Regions from separate parts of the Lysinibacillus sp. FSL R7-0073 genome, predicted to be linked through region 1. Evidence: riboswitches for the same ligand, from Rfam matches in the RefSeq annotation. Region 1 holds a riboswitch; the other holds the start of a gene.

Region 1 (8,253 bases):
AGTTTGAGAACCTAGAAGTATTCTCTGAAGTACTTCAAGATGCAGTATTTGAATTAATCGATGCAGGAAAAGTGAATTTTGCTTCTGCTACTTCCATTACCCTCTCTGAACAAGTAGGAAACCGTGTTTATGGAAATTTTGAAAAGTATGCGGATAAATTAGTACTGCGTCCACAAGAAATTTCTAACCAACCAGAAATTATTCGCCGACTCGGCTTGATTTCAGTGAATACGGCATTAGAAGTTGATATTTACGGAAATGTTAATTCTACACATGTTTCTGGCACTAAAATGATGAATGGTATCGGGGGATCGGGTGACTTTGCCCGCAATGCGCGCTTAGGTATTTTTGTGACTAAATCCTATGCTAAGGGTGGCAATATTTCGAGCATTGTCCCAATGGTATCGCATGTGGATCATACAGAGCATGATGTTGATGTTATTGTAACAGAGCAGGGAGTGGCTGATTTACGTGGGCTTGCTCCGAAAGAACGTGTAGGGCTAATTATTGATCATTGTGCACACCCTGATTATCGTGAGCAGCTATGGCAATACTTTAATGACGCTAATGAGGCAACTGGTGGACATCATACACCGCATGATCTTGAAAAAGCGCTGTCATGGCATGTTAATTACGCAAAAAGTGGAACAATGAAAGACCCAGCTTTATCAAAATAGAGTTTTAATAAAAAGGCCTTGAAGGACAGCTGCTCCCTCAAGGCCTTTTAGTGTATAAGTTTATCTAAAACGATTAATGCTTTATAGTAGGCCAATCCATTTCCAATAAGTTGCAGAGAACAGCAAAATTAGGAGGAAGCCGAGAATCGTTAATGGAATACCTGATTTCAGGAAATCCTTTGTTGTAAACGCTCCTGTACCGTAGGCAAGCATATTTTGCGGTGCACTAATTGGTAATAGGAAACCAAAGCTAATAACAAATTGTTGTACGATAACAAAACCAACCTGATCAACATTAGCTGTTAATGTGGAAGCTAACACGATAAACACTGGTATAAGTGCAGAGGCTAAGCTTGTTGCACTAGCGAAACCTAAATGAATAAGAATATTAAATAATGTTACGATAGCAATCGTAGCAAGAATTGGCATAGTATCTAGACCAAGTGAACCAAAAACTTTATCTGATAACCATGCTGCACCTTTTGTATTTAGTAAAATAGTTCCGAGCATAATACCAACTGCAAAGACAATGATTGTTCCCCAAGGAATATGAGGTTCAACTTCCTTCCAGGAATAAACGCCGATTTTAGGCATTAGTAGTACAGCAATGGCGGTAATTGTAACCGTTGTTGTATCAAATGGATGAAGCTTGCCTTCAGTTGCCCAGAAAAATAGTAAAACTAATGATGTAACGATCAATCGAATCTCAGGTGCTTTTAATGGTCCAAGCTCAGCCAACTGTTTCTTGATAACTTCTTTACCACCTTCAATATTGCTCGTCTCAGGCTTAATAAGCGTAATCATAATGAAAAATAAGGCTACTGACATAATAATCGAGAATGGGGCAGCATAAAGTAACCAAGCACCCCATGAAATATTCACATTAAATTGCTCTTGGATGAAATTTAAAGCAACCATATTTTGCGCTGCCGCAGTTTTAATACCGATATTCCAAATGGAGACGGCTTGTACAGAAGTAATAACGAGTAAAGCAGCAAGTCGACTATCACGTGGTAAACCGAATGCTGCGACCATCCCAAGAAGAATAGGGACTACTGCGCCAGCACGTGCAGTAGCCGAAGGAACAAAAAATGCAAGGGCAATTGAAACTAATATAGCACCGAAAACAATGGCTTTTGTTTTTGTTCCTACAAGTGAAAGAATCCAAAGAGCAAGTCGTTTATGCAAATTGGTAATTTGCATGGCTGCTGCTAGAAAAAGAGCCGCTGCTACTAGGGCCACGGCAGAATTACTAAAACCACTTAATGATAGTTTTAAGGCGCTAGCGGTACCTAGTTGTGTTGTTGGGTCATCCATGGATGGTGCAAGTCCTAGTAAAACAGTGACGAGTGCAATAATCATTGCAGAGCTAACAGGATATGAAACGGCCTCTGTTACCCACAGGATAACCGCGAAAGCTAAAATGGCTAAAGCGCGCTGCCCAGCTACAGGTAGCTCACCGTTATTAGGTAAAAAAATAATGATAATTAATAAAGCAAAAGCCAACCCAATCCATAAAGGCTTTAAATTACGCTTCATTGTTGCTTGTTTAGGTGAAGACATATTTTCTCATCCCTTCTACGTCTACATAAAAATGACAGTTATTATCCATAACATCGGTCAATATAATGTTTTCTTAAGATAAGAATTCATCCGTTTATTGTATAGAATGAAAGGAAGCGAAATATGTCTGTTTTACAGCTTTAATAGTAATTAAAGAGATAATTTGTGGTCATAAAAAATACAAATACCTCCTAAAAAATATTATTTCTTTTTCTTGAAGGCAGCAGTAACTTTAGGCTCGGTTCCATTGATTAAACGTTGAATATTTTCAATGTGCAAAATAATAGCAATACCAAAAAGTAGAATGGCAATAATGGTCGGGCCTAGCCCAGGAATCCATAAATAAGTAGCGGTACAAAAAACGAGGTAAAATTCTAATACCCCAACAATTAAATAGTTCGTTGCAAAAGATAAAATAACAAAAAGAATAAGTGCAAATAAACCAATCTTCCAATCAACCGCAAGTAAAATTCCAATGATAGAGGCAGTCCCTTTTCCACCATTGAAGCCCATATAAAAAGGGAAATTATGCCCCAAAATAACCCCTGCAGCTAACAAGTAGGTGAGGAGCCATGTTTGTTCTGCTGTTAAATGTGTTGCATCTGCTAAATAAAAATGTGCACCGACGATGGCTGCGACGCCTTTGCCAATATCGATAAGAGCTACTAAAACGCCATATTTCCAGCCGAGTGAAAGCGTAGCATTAGAGGCGCCAGCATTGCCATGACCAGCTTTTTTTAAATCAACCCCGGATAAAAATTGTGCCACCTTAGAGCCGTGAATACAGCCAATCAAATAGCCGACAACTAGAAAACAGATCACGGCTTTTACCATAAAAATACTCCTTTCAAATTTTTTTCTAAAATAGTGTATGCGTTCTTACTACGTAAAAGAGCAGACAGAAGTTTCGGAAAAAATAAAATTTAGATGTTGACAGAAAAAAACTCTATGCTTATACTTTGTAACAACGATGGAAATTGAATCTCATACTCTTATCAAGAGCGGCGGAGGGATAGGCCCTATGATGCCCGGCAACCAGTAGGTGATGAACTTACTAAGGTGCTAATTCCTACAGATTCTTACTTGGATCTGGCAGATAAGGGGAGGAAAACTTGCAACCGCAACCCTCTTCTTAGCTGAAGAGGGTTTTTGTTTTCTACAGAAAAATCCTCCTCATCTCCGGTACCATCGTAAAAAAATAACCAAATGGAGGTACACAATGACAAATTTTAAACCAGAAACATTACTGTTACATGGTGGTCAAGAGCCAGACCCTGTGACGGGTTCTAGAACAGTTCCTGTCTACCGTTCAACTGCTTTCGTTTTTAAAGACACTGCTCATGCGCAACGTCTTTTTGCTTTAGAGGAGGCGGGGAACATTTACACGCGAATTACGAATCCGACAGTGGATGTTTTTGAAAAGCGTGTGGCTTTATTAGAAGGTGGAACAGCAGCAGTAGCACTTTCATCTGGTGCAGCAGCTATTGCATTTTCTATTTTAAATCTAGCTGGAGCAGGAGATGAAATTGTAGCAGCTAGTTCTTTATATGGTGGTACGTATAATTTATTCGCTAATACATTACCAAACTATGGTATTAAAACGATTTTTGTAGATGAAACAAACCCAGAGAATTTTAAGGCTGCCATTACCGATAAAACAAAAGCTGTCTTCGCTGAAGTTTACGGTAATCCTAGCTTAAAGGTTTTAGATATTGAAGCTGTAGCTAAGATTGCACATGACAACAGCTTACCATTAATTATCGATAGTACATTTGCTTCTCCTTATGGTTCTACACCAATTGACTACGGTGCGGATGTGGTAGTTCATTCAGCAACGAAATGGATAGGTGGTCATGGGACAACTTTAGGTGGTGTTGTTGTAGACGCTGGTAGGTTTGATTGGACTAGTGGGCGATTCCCAGGCTTTACAGAGCCGGATGCTTCTTACCATGGTTTACGCTATGGAATCGATACAGCTTCTGCAGCTTTTGCTACAAAGCTGCGTGTACAGTTGTTACGTGATTTTGGACCAACATTAAGTGCAGATGCAGCTTTCAATCTATTACAAGGTTTAGAGACTCTTCATTTGCGTATCCCTAAACACAATGAAAATGCTTTAGCTGTGGCTGAATATTTACGTAACCACCCATCTGTGGAATATGTAAATTATAATGGCCTAGAAGATTTTCCAACACATGAGTTGGCGAAAAAGTATTTAAAAAATGGCTTCGGTTCAGTGCTTACATTTGGCATTAAAGGTGGACGTGAAGCAGGTCGAAAGCTTATTGATCATGTAAAGCTGTTTTCACATGTGGCAAATGTAGGGGATGCTAAGTCGCTAATTATCCATCCAGCATCTACTACACACCAACAATTATCAGCAGATGAACTAATACAAGCTGGCGTAACCGAATCGCTCATTCGCTTATCAATCGGTTTAGAGGCAGTGGAGGACATCATTGCAGATTTAGAGCAGGCTATAACTCAGGCAACATCAACAACTGAACAAACAGTAGAAGCTTAATATAGAATGACAGGCGAATGTGGTAGCGTTTACGTATTTTCTCATTCGAATAGCCTCATTTGGTATACGTCAAACGTTGCTACATTAACCAACTGCCTCATCCGGTAATTATCAGAACCTTTTTAAAAAAATACCAAGTAATTTTATATGTATTATTGACTTTAATAAAACCTTGTTATATACTTGGAATTAAGTTAAGTGTACGGAAAAACCTTGTTGAAAAGGTAAATGTTTTCATAAGTGCTCCCCCACTTTTGAATAGATAGGAGAGTAGTTACATAGCCAGTGGCTACTCTTCAAAAAACTAATGATAAAGGAGTGTTTAAAATGGGTAATCTCTATAGTGCGCAAAACATTGCATCTTATCTAATTTATGAACTAAATGAAGGTCATGTATTTGTTAACAATCAATCCATTCAACACATCCTTACATTAGTGGAACATAAATGGCAGCAAATTTTCGGTCATTCAGCGTATCAGGAACAGGTTTGCGCAAATGATAATGGCTATATGGTTAAGGAAGTTTATGAGACATATGAGAAGTATGGTGTGAGCCACATCCAGCTTCCAGCAACAGAATTTTATTTGAAATATGGTACATTTCAATTAGTAGAACGTACGTATGCAATACCAAATTTTACAGAAGAAGAAATTAGTATTGTTCAACAAGCTTTAACACAATATCGTTTTCAATTGCTTTCAAAAGCGAGCTAAATAATCCCTCATATATTTAGGCTCATTCTCTGCTGCTACAGGGAATGAGCCTTTTTTATAGTAGTTTATTTATTTAGCTGGTTTATGGGTGTCTGAACATACATATATAATAGAAGAAAGACATCATAGTTTGAGAGTAAAGAGTCAATATTTGTTCAAATCTTATGGATAAACTAAAAAAACGTATAGTAAAAGGAATGAAACCGATTTCTTTTGCACGTCTAGGGAAAACAAATGTCCTTCCTAGAAAGATTTTTCTTGTGTAAAGTATATATATGCGTTACAATTTTCTTTAAGTTAAATTTCGAATTATTTGAATTTGTATATGATCTAACATGTACTAAATATCAAAATTTATCCAAAATTAAGGGTTGGCTAAGACCTGCGGTTGGTGTCAAATGATTTGGCACAACCCCACGGAGAGTTTGGCTTGATGAAACTGCGGAATGTAAGTTGGAGGGAATAATAAGAATGGCAACTATAAAGGCAGCGATTTTAGGATTTGGAACGGTAGGTCAAGGGATCTATCATATATTAAATGAAAAGCGAGAAGATCTTAAAAATAAATTAGGTATTGAGTTGGAAGTAGCGAAGATTCTTGTAACAGATGCTAGCCGTGAACGTGTGCCAGGCACAGCACATTTGATGACTACAAGCATGGATGATGTATTGGCTGAACCAGGCATGCAAGTAATATTTGAAGCAATTGTGAATGAAGAGCCTGCATATAGCTATTTAAAGAGAGCGGTAGAGCATAAATGTCATGTTATTACTGCCAATAAAGTAATGTTTGCAAAGCGTGGATTAGAGTTACAAGAACTTGCAAAAGCAAATGGTGTTTTTGTAGGCTTCGAGGCTACAACTGCTGGAGGAGTACCTGTTATTAAAACGATGAAAAATATATTACTTGTTAATGACGTTAGCCGTATACAAGGTGTTTTAAATGGTACTTGTAATTATATTTTAACTAAAATGCGAGCAGAGGGCTGGTCATTTGATACGGCTTTAAAAGAAGCGCAAAGTTTAGGCTACGCTGAGGCAGATCCGTATAATGATGTTTCTGGTCAGGATGCCTTTAAAAAGTTAATGATTTTAAGTGCCTTAGCATTTGGAGAACAACCTGATTGGGCGGATGTAGAAGTTATTGGCATAGATAGTATTTCAGCTTCGCAGGTCCATGAGGCATGTGAAAAAGGTTTACGTTACCGTCATGTAGCTGAGGTGGAAAAACTAGCTAATGGGAAAATTGTAGCAAAGGTTGGACCACAACTGGTTGATAAAGAACATCCACTTTATCCAGTCGATGATGTGTTCAATGCAGTTGCATTAGAAACAAATTATATTGGCACTTTAACCTTAGTAGGTCCTGGTGCTGGAATGTACCCAACAGCAAGTGTGATGGTAGAAGATTATGCTGAAATTATCGGGAAAAGGGCAGGATTTGTTGTAACGATTTAATCATTATTATTTTATAAAGTTAACCCGCCATTCAACAATGTTCTATTGTTCGAATGGGGGGCTTTTTAATCCTCGTCTTTTACGTCAATATCCTCTGGTATAGGGGTAGATCTCCATATTTCAATCTCCTCTTTAATACGTTCTAATTGATTAAAATACGTATTAAATTGTCCACTATTTATGAGTATCATATTTCCATCGAAAACGGAACGGATGCGTCCCTCATAGACTAGGCGTAATATTTGTTCTTCATGCATACCTAGTTCAATTGCTGTCTCTTCAATTGTTTTGTACATACAACTCGCTCCTTTAGCTGTATTCATTATAACGTCCATTTAACCGAATGCATACTGGAGTGAAAGAAAAAGTAAAAATGATAATTGTTTGATTTTGGATAAATATGTATGATTAGTATTGAAAGGAATAAGGTTGGGGGTCTATATGTTAAATCCATTATTTGTATTGTTAGCAGCTATTTTATGGGGGATGACAGGAACTGCCCAAACATTTTTAGATAATAATGTATCTCCAATTGCAGTCGCCACTATTCGTTCTGCCATTGGTGGTGGGCTTCTCTTAGCTATTACAATTTTTTTGAGAAAAATTAATTTTCTACATTGGTCATGGAAATGGACGATTTTAGCTGCCGCTAGTATTGCCCTTTTCCAAGGTCTTTTCTTTTCATCAATACGTCTAACAGGTGTAGCAATTGGAACTGTCGCGACCATTGGAAGTGCACCGGTATTTTCAGGCATTATGGAGTGGCTTATATGGAAAAAACGGCCGTCTGCTATTTGGGGAGTAGCTACAATGATAGCGATCATGGGCTGTCTTTTATTGTTTATCAATAATGGAGAAGAAGCTGTACAAATGGGTGGCTTTGGTTTAGCGCTTTGTGCAGGGTTATCTTTTGCCCTTTATACAAATATTAGTAAGAAATTAATGGCGCAAGAAGATGCTTTACCAGCAGTTGCTATGACATTTTCGCTTTGTACTTTATTTTTACTACCGTTTTCACTGTCTACTGGTTTTGCTTGGTTAGAAAATGTGCAAAATTTATGGACGATCCTATTTATGGGAATTATGTGTACAAGCGTAGCTTATTTACTGTTCTTAAACGGTTTGCAAAAAATAAATTCATCAACAGCTGTAACTCTATCTTTAGCTGAGCCATTAACAGCCGCAATACTGGGCGTTTTTCTAGTTGGAGAACAATTAAGTGGAGTGTCCTGGCTAGGTGTAGCAATGCTATTAGGCAGCATTGTTGTGTTAACGATAGGTGGGAGACAAAGAAGGCTTCATAATAAGCTGAAACCT
Region 2 (8,253 bases), 4.1 Mb from region 1:
ACAAAATGATCGTCAATCTGTAGAGCAATCTATCCAATATTTGCACAAACACTTTGGAAGAGATTGGACTGTTGAACAGTTATCAGAGCTGGCAGATGTTCCAAGATGGAGTTACTCTCGTATTTTTAAAGATATTACGGGGCAGATTCCTCTTCATTATTTAAATAGTATACGTATTGAAAAAGCCAAACAGTTATTAATGACAACTAATGATCGTGTATTTGAAATTAGTCAGTCCATTGGCTTTAATAACGAATATTATTTCAATCGTCGTTTTAAAGAGCATGTAGGAATTTCCCCAGGACAATACCGACGAAGTCAGAGCAATAATGTACGTGTATTCGCACCGTTCTTAGAGGACTTCTTTGTAGCTTTAGGTATTACACCCATTGCTCAATTCAGTCATTCCAAGTGGGGAAAACAAGACTATTTAGGTTTGCAGGATGTGCCCGATATTGATGTACAGTACGGAGAAGTGGATCGCCTCTTTCACTATAAACCAACTTTAATTATGTTAGATGCTGGTATAGAGCGTTGGGAAACTTGTCTGCATTTAAATAAGCTGGCCCCAATCTGTCACCTAAACCACCCTGGGGAGGATTGGCAATCGACCCTATTTAAAATTGCTGATTTAACAGGGAAAACCGCTATGATGCAAGATATTATCACGGAATATGAGGATAAGGTACAGAAGGCCCGACGAATTCTCGGTAAATCCGTTTACGGGCAAAGAGTGGCATTTCTTCGCATTTCAGCCATTGGCATTACGCTGTATGCCGGCCCTGAATGCGGTTATACAGGGCCAATCCTATACCGTGACTTAGGCTTAACGCCTCATCCATTAGTATGGAAAATACCGCTTAATCAGCGTAAAGCTCACCTGACATTAGATCAGCTGCTACAACTAGACGCTGATCATTTATTTATCACCTTCGACAAGCAGCACTCCTTTTATGAACATGAAGAGCGTACTATTTTAAAATCTTCTATGTGGAAAAACCTAAGTGCAGTTAAGACTAGCTGTGTTTATGAGGTCGACTTTTTAACGTGGATGAATTATGGAATCCTATCACATAGCAAAAAAATAGATGATGTATTAAATGTTCTTGGTTAAAGTACAAAAAGGAAGCACGCCATGGTTTCCTTTTTTGTTTGTTTAGCATGTCATTTAACATATTATATTTTACACTCCTGTACAGGAATATTTTTATCCAAACACCTAAAAAGATCATGCTACATAAGATAAGATATCAGCTTTTGGATAGGAGGAACTGAATTGTATTATAATCCTTATCCGTATTTTGTTCACCCCTACCATTACCCAATACCGTCGACAGCCCATCACCTTGCAGCTAGACCTTTTTCTCAACATTTAGCAATGCCGACCAGTAATAGTCCCTTTCCCCCTGTAGATACACAAAAACTAATATCTTCAGCTACGCGGATAAAGGCGATTATGCAGCAAGCGCAATTACTTACGGATAAAATTGATAGTTCTCAACAATTTGCGCATGATTTAAAAAATGCTGCACAACTTTCAAATAAAACAGAGGTCGAAAAATTGATTACATCCACAGGCATCACTACAAAATTCGAAACCAACTATACACCAGACAATTTTAGAATACAGCTCATGGATAGTGGTTGCTGTAGAGTAACGTTAATTTTGAATTGGTAAATAAAATTTTTAACCCTGTAATCCTATCAAAGTTGTAAACTATAAAAATATATGCTAAAGTATTCGTAATATTATTTCTGAAAATTCTTATATTCTATTTCTTATCAAGAGAGACGGAGGGATCGGCCCGATGAAGTCTCAGCAACCAGCTCAATCAGTATGGTGCTAATTCCTTCTGGCAAAATCTAAGCCTGAAAGATGAGAAGACGAACTACCCATGTTTGATTCCGGGAGTCCTCTTCTATAGAGGACTCTTTTTTATTTACCATTACTTTTAGAAAGCAGGAAATTAAATGTCTAACGAACTTTTACAAGCATTGCACTTACTAAAATCAAAACAATGGGTCGATTTGACACATACCTTCGGCCCACATTCACCTCATTTTTTCATGTTTGAAGATGCTAAATTTGAAACATTATTCTCTCATGATGATGGGTTTTTCGCACAGCAGTTTACTTTCCCCGGACAATATGGAACACACATTGACCCACCTATTCACTTTGTAAGAGATACTCGTTTTCTAGATGAACTAGAGCTTAAGGAGCTCGTTCTCCCGCTTATCGTTATTAATAAATCACAAGAGGCTACTAGTAATCATGACTTTACACTCAGTGTACAAGATATTCTAGAATTCGAGGCACAATATGGACAAATAGAAGAAGGTACTTTTGTGGCACTGCGAACAGATTGGAGTAAGCGTTGGCCCGATAAAGAAGCCTTCAGTAATAAAGATGTGGATGGCCATAATCATATTCCGGGTTGGGGCTTGGAGGCATTACAATTTTTATTTAAGGAACGTAAAGTAAGTGCAATCGGTCACGAAACTTTTGATACCGATTCTGCTACTGATTTCCGTCAAAGCGGCAAATTGGATGGAGAATATTTTGTCCTTGATCAAGACACTTATCAAATTGAGCTTATGACTAATTTGGACAAGCTTCCTCCAAAAGGGGCTATTATTTTTAATATTGTACCTAAGCCTGAAAAAGCATCTGGATTCCCCGTACGATCATTTGCCATTTTGCCATAACAAAAAGTCGGTATGAATCATACCGACTTTACTTTTGTACGTTTCTTTTTTTTAATAGATAATAAACCATTAACATGACAAGGACAAACAATAAGATGACATAAATACTGTAATGGGACAAATAGTAGCCAACGAAACGCCACTTCTCCCCCAATACTTTTCCTAATGTTATAAATGTGAAAGTCCATATAAATGCTCCTGTATAAGCAAAGAAAGCGAATTTCTTATATGGATAATTATTAATAGCCGCAATGTAGGCTGTCAGATGGCGTACACCTGGAATAAAATAGCCAACGATTAATAAAAAAGGGCCCACTTTCTTAAACATTTTTTTAGTAAAATCAATTTTTTGCTCAGTTATATGAATCTTTGGCCCATATTTCTGCAAGAGCGGTAAACCAAATCGGCGGCCGATATAGTAGCTTAAAGTAATACCTCCCATTGCGCCAATCAGAGCGCTTACTAACGCTGGGATATGTTCAAGACTTTCTCGATAAACACTATAGCCTACATATGTTAAAAATACTTCATCAGGAAGTGGCAACCCAACAATGCCTCCAATTAGGATCACAATGATGCCAAAATACCCGTAATGTTCAATTAGAGATTGCACATGCTGTGCCATTATCCAACCACCTAACACATTGTTCTATACATTCATAACTATCATCCAAAGAGTTTCTCAAGCATCCAATTTACTACCTTATATATCGTTAAATAATGTGTAGCTGACGTAAAGCAAAATCTATGCCACCTTCAATGGATTTCTTTGTAACAAAATCTGCAACATTTTTTAGAGCTTGGCTACCATTTCCCATGGCAACCCCGAGGCCAACCTGCTCTAGCATATCTATATCATTCTCTCCATCTCCAAAAGCAATTGCATCCTTAGAATTAATCTCAAAATAATCTAGTACAGCCTTTACAGCTATCGATTTGGACACATCATGCTGTAAGACATTCACAATATAAGGATGCCATCGTTGCTGTAATATATTCGAAAATTGACAAGCTAATCTTTTTCCAGCCTGTTCATCCGCATAGAGACACATAAGAAAAACCTCTTCATCGATAATGCTGTCATTTTTAACGGGAAAATCATGTAAAGACAATGTCTCTTGCATCGCGCTTAAGGCTAATGGATTTTGTATAGCATTCATCGTAAGTTGTTCGGTAAAAAATGTTAAGGAATGCTGTTGTTGCTGTGCAAAAGCTTGAACATTTTGAACAATGCCCTTATCAATCGGAATTTTATGTATGACAACATCCTTGTGCTTTACATATGCTCCATTTGCTGTAATAAAGGTTTCAATCCCCAAACTTTTCAGCTCATCACACATGGATAACGGCCTTCCTGTCGCAGCCACTAGATGAATCCCTTTATCCTGTAGTTGGTGAATGGCCTGCCTTGTACTTTCTTCCACAGCGCCATTCTCATAATTGATCAGAGTACCGTCCACATCAAAAAATACTATTTTATATGTCATTTCCTCCACCCTTTCACACCAAACTTTTGAACTATACAATTCGAATTGTCTATAAAATAAATTGTATATAATTCGACAAAATCCACTCGAACTATATAACTTACTTTAAGTACACCGATAAATACTATTACATGCTTATTTCTAATGATATTTAACTAAAAATGTAAGAATTATTTTTATTTTAATAATTCTAAAGGAGTATACCAAAGAACACAGAATTGTTAAAATGATAGATAATGAATTAAATACATTGAACGATTATCGATTGCGTATAAATAGAACAAAAGAAATAATAATTCTAGAGCATGCAAAGGAGTTGATTCTTATGGCATTTAACATCTACTACTATGAAAGTAGCGTAGATTGTAAATTTTGCAAAAAGCATTTTACAACGTATAAAGTACGCCCAAATCGATATAAAATTATCGAGGAACAAACAGATTTCATGCCCGTCTATGATGGCCTAAACCCTTTGCTGTATGAAGTTGCTGTGTGCCCACATTGTGGGTTTGCTTTCCATAAATCCATGACGCGGACATACGGACCTTTCATGCAGCTCATAGATGAACTATACATTAAAGAGCTACAGAAACCTATGAATATCTGTCAGGAACGTACAATCGATGATGCCATTATAAGCTTTAAGCTGGCCTACCTAGTATCTCGCGCATCAATGGAAGAATCGCTTTTGATGGCTAATTTTGCTTTAAAAATTGCCTGGTTATATCGTTTAAAAAAGGACGAAGAATCTGAAAAACGCTACCTTTTTGCCGCTAGAGATTTTTACAGTAAATCATTTGCATCTAACCAGGAAGGTGGAGAGCGAATTCAATTTTTACATGCCGAGCTAAGCCTCCGACTTGGTGATATGACAGAAGCTAAAAAAGGATTTTCAAGATTAATTGCCGATAAGAATGTCTCGCCAAAATATCGAAAGCAAGCACGTAATCGTTGGGAAAATTATAAATATGATGAACAACCTATAACCGTTAATGAAAGCATGAATTGATGTGACGAAGAGAGGATTAGTTATGTTGCTATTTCAAAAAAAGATAGATGTGAGAGAAGAGGATATTTTTTCAGAGCTACATCATTTTTTATTAAGAAAAAATAATCGTTATTTAACAAACGAAGAGGTTGTGACTTTGACAGGTGTATCATCTGAGCTACTGTATAAATGGGTCAAAGCTGGAAAGTTAAAAAATTCAATTTTCCCTAATTTGGGTGCACCTTGTGAAAGATGTGGACAAATAACACAAGCAAAACTTTGTGTGAGCTGCTCCTCCTCCATTATTGGTACCCTAAAACAAGAGGAAAAGGATCGTGCGTGGTTCAACCAGATTCAACGTAACCATGTTAGAGCTAGTACGTATCATTATAAATAGCTACTGAGCATCTCCGTTTGTACTTCTTCCCTTACCCTTACAAATGGAGATGCTTTCTTTTTTTACAACCATTCCAAATTTAAACAAAATTTAAACAAACTCCCCCTATGCTTTAAACTTTGCCCCCTATACTAAATATCAACATAAAGAAAAGGGCTGATTTTTAATGAAGATATATAGGAAACGTAAAGTTATTATAAGTATGGCACTAACAAGTTTAATAGCATTCAGTGGCATAACTAGTGCCTTAGCGGCTGTCCCTGCAATAAAAGAACAGGAAAACTATGGCATGGTGCAACAGGCTAGGACTTCTAATGAGACATTACAGGATTGGAAGAAATGGGCGAACGATCATGCGTATAGCCTGTCTTCCATCCAACCTGAAGCAATTAGTGCGCAGAAAATCCCATCTAGTAAATTTGAGGATTTAGAAATGCTAAAACCCTTATTACACGATAAACGCATTGTCTTTTTAGGAGAAAGCTCTCATGGTGTCGCACAATTTAATCTAGCTAAAACACGTTTAATACAATTTTTGCATCAGGAAATGGGCTACAATGTTCTAGCCTTTGAAAGTGGTCTGGGCGATGTCATGAATGCCCAAGGAAAAATCGATAAACAAGCTGCTCTACAAACAATGAAGGATGCTATTTTTGGAGTATGGTGGACAAAAGAAACGTTACCTCTATTTGAATACGCAAAAACAAGTCAAGCTACAGAAAAACCTCTTGTTCTTGCAGGCTTTGATATTCAACAGCAAGGAGCATTTACGAATGGGGATTGGTTGCAAAATCCTCAATTGGCTCAGCAATTCAGTGATTCCGAGAAGCAACTCACAGAGTGGAGCTCTAGCAAAGATCTAAAAGGCTACCAGAAAGAAAAAACAGCTATTATCAACGTGTATAAACAAGTAAAATCTCAAGTTCAGATGAAAGAAAAAGAGCTTCAAAAGGCTTATCCGAATGAACTTCAAATAGTAAAACTGATGGAGCGCACTTTAGCAGACCGTATCCGTTTGGCAGACGAATATGTAGAGCTAACAATTCAGTCCAATATCGAAATGGAGCAAAATATATATGAATCATTTTTAAAAACAATGGAGTGGCGCGATCAGGCGATGATGGAGAACTTACTTTGGTTAGCTGAAGAAGTTTATCCAACAGAAAAGTTTATCGTTTGGGCGCATAATGACCATGTTCGTAAGGCACAATCGGACGTAATGGGCTCCCCATATCCAGTTAAATTAATGGGTGAACGTTTACCAGATATCTACAAAAAATATAGCTATGTATTAGGTCTATATATGACAAGCGGAGAAACTGCCAATAATATGGGTGAGACGATGGCCGTTTTACCACCTATAAAAGGATCTATCGAAGATATTGTATCTTCAGCCAACAAACCTTACACATTCATTGATTTACGTAGTCGTCAAAATGAACGTGGTAATTCATGGATGTTTGAACCTCGCTTATCCTATAGCTGGGGAGTTATACAAGAAAGCCTTGTTCCACGTGATCAATATGATGGTATTCTTTTAATTGATAAGGTGAATAAACCAACATATGTAAAATAACTTTTATAATATAGCAAACTAGTATCCTAGTTTGCTATTACTTTCTAAGTATCCATTGATATCGTTTCCCACTCTTCGTTTTGATGACCGATCAACCAGAATAAGGCTCTACGTCTTTCCATAACAATACTTTCATTCATTCCAACAGGAGCCGGTCGTTCTTGTATACGACTATCTACGCACGCCCAGTGTAATCTGAATATCTTGTCGGCTTCATCCATTATTTCTTTCTGACTACGCATCATAATTTGAAGATAAAATTGCTCAAACGTTTCGCAGTTAGAAATAACTTGAATAGCGTACTCACAATCACATACTTCATCAGGAAAATCAAGCTCTTTAACAAATCCCAGTACCCAAATCAGTATCCAATAAGCTTCATATTGCCATGAAATATTAATGGCTTCTTGTGCATTTGGTTGTTGATCATATAAAAAGGCCCTTTCATTGTCCGTTAGATTTGCCTCCACTTCATATTTATGCAACATATTGATGAAGAAATCTCTTGATTCTTCAACATTTTCTCCTTGTGCCACATCACAAGCAAATTGAATAACAATTAGTAAAGCTACAGCTCTCCTAGCAATATCCTCTTTGGCTTTAAGCTGACAAGCTCCAATTGGCGGAAGTTGCGGGAGTGAATCTGTGTATGGAATACCGTTTTCTTTTAAATACGCTATCGTTTTATTCTTTCTTTGATGACCTTCTTCCGATGTCGCCTCTTGTCCCCTCACCTTCTGTGTACAAGCATAAGGCCTAAAGTTGGATGGCCCTGATTGCCCATCAGGATAAACAATGACTGCACCTTCTTTGTCTAACAAGGTACCATTTGGTAAAAATCCAATTCCTCCAATGGTTAATAGCAGGCTCAAACATAACTGCATTTGTTCATCCTTTATTTCTTTTTCACATTCGATCGCAATTACTGTATTTAACACAGAAATTTGCGTTAAAACTAATTCTTTTAAATGGTTATCTTCAAATGGAATACTGTTGTAATAGCTCATCATTCCAGGGATATTATTCACAAAGTATTCTGAGTTTGTATCTTCAGACATCACCCTAACCATCAATTTATATTTGTTAAATAATGCTT

Evidence for each region. A riboswitch is a leader RNA that binds a small molecule or an ion and turns the genes downstream of it on or off. The one in region 1 is predicted to bind S-adenosylmethionine.
Region 2: linked by a shared signal. The riboswitch ahead of MKY88_RS22470 (cyclase family protein) and the one ahead of MKY88_RS01830 (O-acetylhomoserine aminocarboxypropyltransferase/cysteine synthase family protein) in region 1 are both predicted to bind S-adenosylmethionine.

Annotation. Positions count from the first base shown of each region.
Region 1 is NZ_JBBPAS010000001.1:372,442-380,694, forward strand. It holds gene MKY88_RS01815 (succinate CoA transferase) at 1-677, shown strand, start outside; gene MKY88_RS01820 (SLC13 family permease) at 759-2,240, opposite strand; gene MKY88_RS01825 (glycerol-3-phosphate acyltransferase) at 2,442-3,074, opposite strand; SAM riboswitch class I at 3,230-3,343, shown strand; gene MKY88_RS01830 (O-acetylhomoserine aminocarboxypropyltransferase/cysteine synthase family protein) at 3,460-4,764, shown strand; gene MKY88_RS01835 (hypothetical protein) at 5,092-5,478, shown strand; gene MKY88_RS01840 (homoserine dehydrogenase) at 5,950-6,936, shown strand; gene MKY88_RS01845 (DNA-binding protein) at 7,002-7,232, opposite strand; gene MKY88_RS01850 (DMT family transporter) at 7,378-8,253, shown strand, end outside.
Region 2 is NZ_JBBPAS010000001.1:4,469,687-4,477,939, forward strand. It holds gene MKY88_RS22460 (AraC family transcriptional regulator) at 1-1,114, shown strand, start outside; gene MKY88_RS22465 (hypothetical protein) at 1,277-1,678, shown strand; SAM riboswitch class I at 1,777-1,883, shown strand; gene MKY88_RS22470 (cyclase family protein) at 1,972-2,709, shown strand; gene MKY88_RS22475 (DedA family protein) at 2,738-3,334, opposite strand; gene MKY88_RS22480 (Cof-type HAD-IIB family hydrolase) at 3,423-4,196, opposite strand; gene MKY88_RS22485 (DUF2225 domain-containing protein) at 4,522-5,205, shown strand; gene MKY88_RS22490 (hypothetical protein) at 5,228-5,581, shown strand; gene MKY88_RS22495 (erythromycin esterase family protein) at 5,748-7,157, shown strand; gene MKY88_RS22500 (DUF4272 domain-containing protein) at 7,202-8,253, opposite strand, start outside.